One region of the Pseudomonas promysalinigenes genome, then DNA from elsewhere that is predicted to be linked to it. Evidence: predicted binding sites of a transcription regulator. Region 1 holds the regulator's gene; the other holds the start of a gene.

Region 1 (2,203 bases):
CCCCAGTGGGGGCTTAAGTTGTTACAGCGCTCTAGGCAAACGCTACATTTTAAGGCATAAAACTTGCTTGATTTGGCGCCCCGGCGCCCTCGTGTAGTGGATGGCGCATGCGCGCCGGCGAACAAGGTATTAAGCCCCAGCCATGAAACCATCGCTCGTCCTAAAAATGGGCCAGCAACTGACGATGACCCCGCAGTTGCAACAGGCCATCCGTCTGCTTCAGCTCTCCACCCTGGACCTCCAACAGGAAATCCAGGAGGCGCTGGAATCCAATCCCATGCTCGAACGTCAGGAAGACGGCGACGACTTCGACAACAGCGACCCCATGGCGGACAACGCCGAGAACAAGCCAGCCGCCGAAGTTCAGGAGACTAGCTTCCAGGAAAGCACCAGCAGTGCCGAAAGCCTGGAAGACGCAGAATGGAACGAGCGAATCCCCAACGAGTTGCCGGTCGATACCGCCTGGGAAGATATCTACCAGACCAGCGCCAGCAGCCTGCCAAGCAATGACGACGACGAGTGGGATTTCACTACCCGAACATCGGCCGGCGAAAGCCTGCAGAGCCACCTGCTGTGGCAGCTGAACCTGGCCCCGATGTCCGATACTGACCGCCTGATAGCTGTCACCCTGATCGACAGCATCAATAACCAGGGCTACCTGGAAGATACCCTCGAAGAAATCTGCGCAGGCTTCGACCCAGAACTGGACATCGAGCTCGACGAAGTCGAAGCAGTGCTGCACCGCATCCAGCAGTTCGAACCGGCCGGCGTCGCTGCCCGCACGTTGGGCGAGTGCCTGCTGCTGCAATTGCGCCAACTGCCGGCCAGCACCCCGTGGATGAGCGAAGCCCAGCGCCTGGTGACCGACTTCATAGACCTGCTCGGCAGCCGCGATTACAGCCAACTGATGCGCCGCATGAAGCTCAAGGAAGACGAGCTGCGTCAGGTGATAGAGCTGGTGCAGAGCCTAAACCCGCGCCCGGGCTCGCAGATCGAGTCGAGCGAGCCGGAATACGTGGTACCCGACGTGATCGTGCGCAAGGACAGCGAACGCTGGCTGGTGGAACTGAACCAGGAAGCGATCCCGCGCCTGCGCGTGAACCCGCAATACGCCGGCTTCGTGCGCCGCGCCGATACCAGCGCTGACAACACATTCATGCGCAACCAGCTGCAAGAGGCGCGTTGGTTCATCAAGAGCCTGCAAAGCCGCAACGAAACGCTGATGAAGGTCGCCACCCAGATCGTCGAGCATCAACGCGGGTTCCTCGACCACGGCGACGAAGCGATGAAACCGCTGGTCCTGCACGACATCGCCGAAGCAGTGGGCATGCACGAGTCGACCATTTCGCGGGTGACCACGCAGAAGTTCATGCACACCCCGCGCGGCATCTACGAACTGAAATACTTTTTCTCAAGCCACGTCAGCACCGCCGAAGGCGGAGAATGCTCGTCCACGGCTATCCGCGCGATCATCAAAAAACTGGTTGCGGCGGAAAATCAGAAAAAGCCATTGAGTGACAGCAAGATCGCTGGTTTACTGGAGGCACAAGGCATCCAGGTAGCCCGTCGCACCGTCGCCAAGTACCGCGAGTCTCTCGGCATCGCACCGTCGAGCGAGCGCAAGCGACTGATGTAGCGCCTGGTTGAGCCATAGCGTTTGTGGGGCAGGTGCAAGTCCTGCCTCTTTATGCACGGGCAATAAAGGAGAAGCTGTATGCAAGTCAATATCAGTGGACAGCATGTAGAAGTCACCCAGCCACTGCGTGAATATGTGCTCGAAAAGCTCGCGCGCGTGGAGAGTCACTTCGACAAGATCACCAACGTGCAGGTCATCATGAAAGTCGAGAAGCTGCAGCAAAAGGTCGAAGCGACCTTGCAGATTCCAGGCGGTGAAGTGGTTGCCAACGCCGAACACGAAGACATGTATGCAGCAATCGATGCCTTGGCCGACAAGCTCGACCGCCAACTGAAAAAACACAAGGAAAAACAGCAAAGCCTGCTGCAAGGTGCAGCCGCTCGCTGATCCCTCTCATCCATGATCCGACTTGAAACCATCCTGACCCCCGGCCGTTCCCTCGTGAACGTGCCGGGCGGCAGTAAGAAGCGCGCCCTGGAAAAGGTCGCCAACCTGATCGCCGAACAAGTTCCCGAACTTGAGATGCAAGACGTCTTCGAAAAGCTCATCGGTCGCGAAAAACTGGGT
Region 2 (2,203 bases), 530 kb from region 1:
TTCAGACCCAGCCGCGCGGCGGCCTGCGTGAGCAGGTGGTGGATGCGATGACCACCAACGAGACCCTGTGGTTTCGCGATACCTACCCGTTCGAAGTGCTGAAGAACAAGGTCATACCCGAGTTCATCAAGAACAACCCCGGCCAGCGTCTGCGCATGTGGTCGGCGGCCTGTTCGTCGGGGCAGGAGCCGTATTCGATCTCGATGGCGATCGACGAATTCGAGCGCAGTAACCTTGGCCAGTTGAAGATGGGGGCGCAGGTTGTCGCCACCGACCTTTCCGGTTCGATGCTGACCAATTGCAAAAGCGGTGAGTACGATAGCCTGGCAATCGCTCGTGGGTTGTCCCAGGAGCGCTTGCAGCGTTATTTCGACACTAAAGGGCCCGGCCGGTGGGCGGTCAAGCCGGCCATCCGTAGCCGAGTCGAGTTCCGCGCTTTCAACCTGCTCGACAGTTACGCGAGCCTGGGCAAGTTCGATATCGTGTTCTGTCGTAATGTGCTGATCTACTTCTCGGCGCAGGTGAAGAAGGACATCCTGATGCGCATCCACAGCACCCTAAAGCCTGGGGGGTATCTATTCCTAGGTGCCTCGGAGGCGCTGAACGGGTTGCCAGACCATTACCAGATGGTCCAGTGCAGCCCCGGTATCATCTACCAGGCCAAGTGAGTGCGATGGCCGGCAATGCAAATTGCCGGCTTTTTTTATTTGCCCATGCCTGCCCTCTCGCGGTTCAACCCGCGAATCGTGGCGTTGCGGTTTGACGTCAAATTTTTGATTTGCCGCTTTTGCCACCCCTCAATTGCCGCTTTTCCCTCGCCAAGCGGAAGCACTTTGCCGCTTTTCTGGCATCGGGCCAGCAGCTGAATACACCGCAGCCCAGTGTTTGCGCAGTTTGAGGTCTTTGGCACAACCCTTGCTATGACTTGCTCAACGAAATTCCGGCCAACCTTCGAAGGTTTACCCGATTATGAGCATCAGTTTCGACAAGGCGCTTGGCATTCACGAAAAAGCCCTGGGTTTTCGCGCCCAGCGTGCCGAAGTGTTGGCCAACAACATCGCCAACGCCGACACACCCAACTACAAGGCGCGTGACTTGGACTTCTCTTCGGTGCTTGCCGCCGAGAGTCAGAAGCAGCAAAGCGGGCGCTTTGCCATGGACCGTACCAATAGCCGGCATATCGAGGCCCAAGGGCTGGCAATGGCTGACGACAGCTTGCAGTACCGCGTGCCAACTCAGCCCTCGGTGGACCAGAACACCGTGGATGCCCAGATCGAGCAATCGAACTACACCGAAAACGCCATCGGGTTCCAGGCCAGCTTCACCCTGCTCAACAGTAAATTCAAAGGGCTGGTGTCGGCCCTGCGCGGAGAGTAATTCATGTCCCTTTCCAGTGTTTTCAACATCGCCGGCAGCGGCATGAGCGCGCAGAACACTCGCCTCAACACCGTCGCCTCGAACATCGCCAACGCCGAAACCGTGTCCTCGAGCATCGACCAGACCTACCGTGCTCGCCACCCGGTATTTGCCACCACCTTCCAGAACGCACAGAACGGCACCAGCCAGTCGCTGTTCGAGGATCAGGGCGAGGCGGGGCAGGGCGTGCAGGTCAAGGGCATCGTCGAAGACCAGAGCAACCTGGAGGCGCGTTACGAGCCTAACCACCCGGCGGCGAACAAGGACGGCTACGTCTACTACCCCAACGTCAATGTGGTGGAAGAAATGGCTGACATGATCTCGGCCAGCCGCGCGTTCCAGACCAACGCCGAGCTGATGAACACCGCCAAGAACATGATGCAGAAGGTTCTGACCCTGGGTCAGTGATAAGGAATCGCGACGATGGCCATCGATACTTCGACCACCGGTGTCAACCTCAATGACGTGCTGGCGGCCTCGGGTGTAAGCACCGGTACCACCAAGAAAACCGCCACAGACACAACTTCCCAGACGGGCAACAGCACGCTGGGCAAGGACGCGTTCTTGCAGCTGCTGGTGACCCAGATGCAGCACCAGAACCCACTCGACCCGCAGGACAACGGTGAGTTCGTCGCCCAGTTGGCACAGTTCAGCAGCCTGGAAGGCATTACCTCGCTCAATGAATCGGTTACCAACATCACCAGTGCCATGGCCTCGTCCCAGGCCCTGCAGGCTTCTTCGCTGGTCGGGCGCTCGGTGATCGTGCAGAACGACAAGGCCGTGGTCG

Evidence for each region. The regulator sigma-54, encoded in region 1, starts transcription at its own class of promoters, with help from an activator protein. The targets are predictions, from matches to a motif close to ANTGGCATNNANNTTGCTNT.
Region 2: the regulator sigma-54 is predicted to act here: its motif matches at 903-922, upstream of flgB (flagellar basal body rod protein FlgB).

The regions. Positions count from the first base shown of each region.
Region 1 covers NZ_CP077094.1:4,052,080-4,054,282, forward strand. The annotation lists gene HU725_RS18415 (RNA polymerase factor sigma-54) at 143-1,636, shown strand; gene hpf (ribosome hibernation-promoting factor, HPF/YfiA family) at 1,715-2,023, shown strand; gene ptsN (PTS IIA-like nitrogen regulatory protein PtsN) at 2,036-2,203, shown strand, end outside.
Region 2 covers NZ_CP077094.1:3,526,865-3,529,067, reverse strand. The annotation lists gene cheR (protein-glutamate O-methyltransferase CheR) at 1-668, shown strand, start outside; gene flgB (flagellar basal body rod protein FlgB) at 970-1,377, shown strand; gene flgC (flagellar basal body rod protein FlgC) at 1,381-1,824, shown strand; gene flgD (flagellar hook assembly protein FlgD) at 1,840-2,203, shown strand, end outside.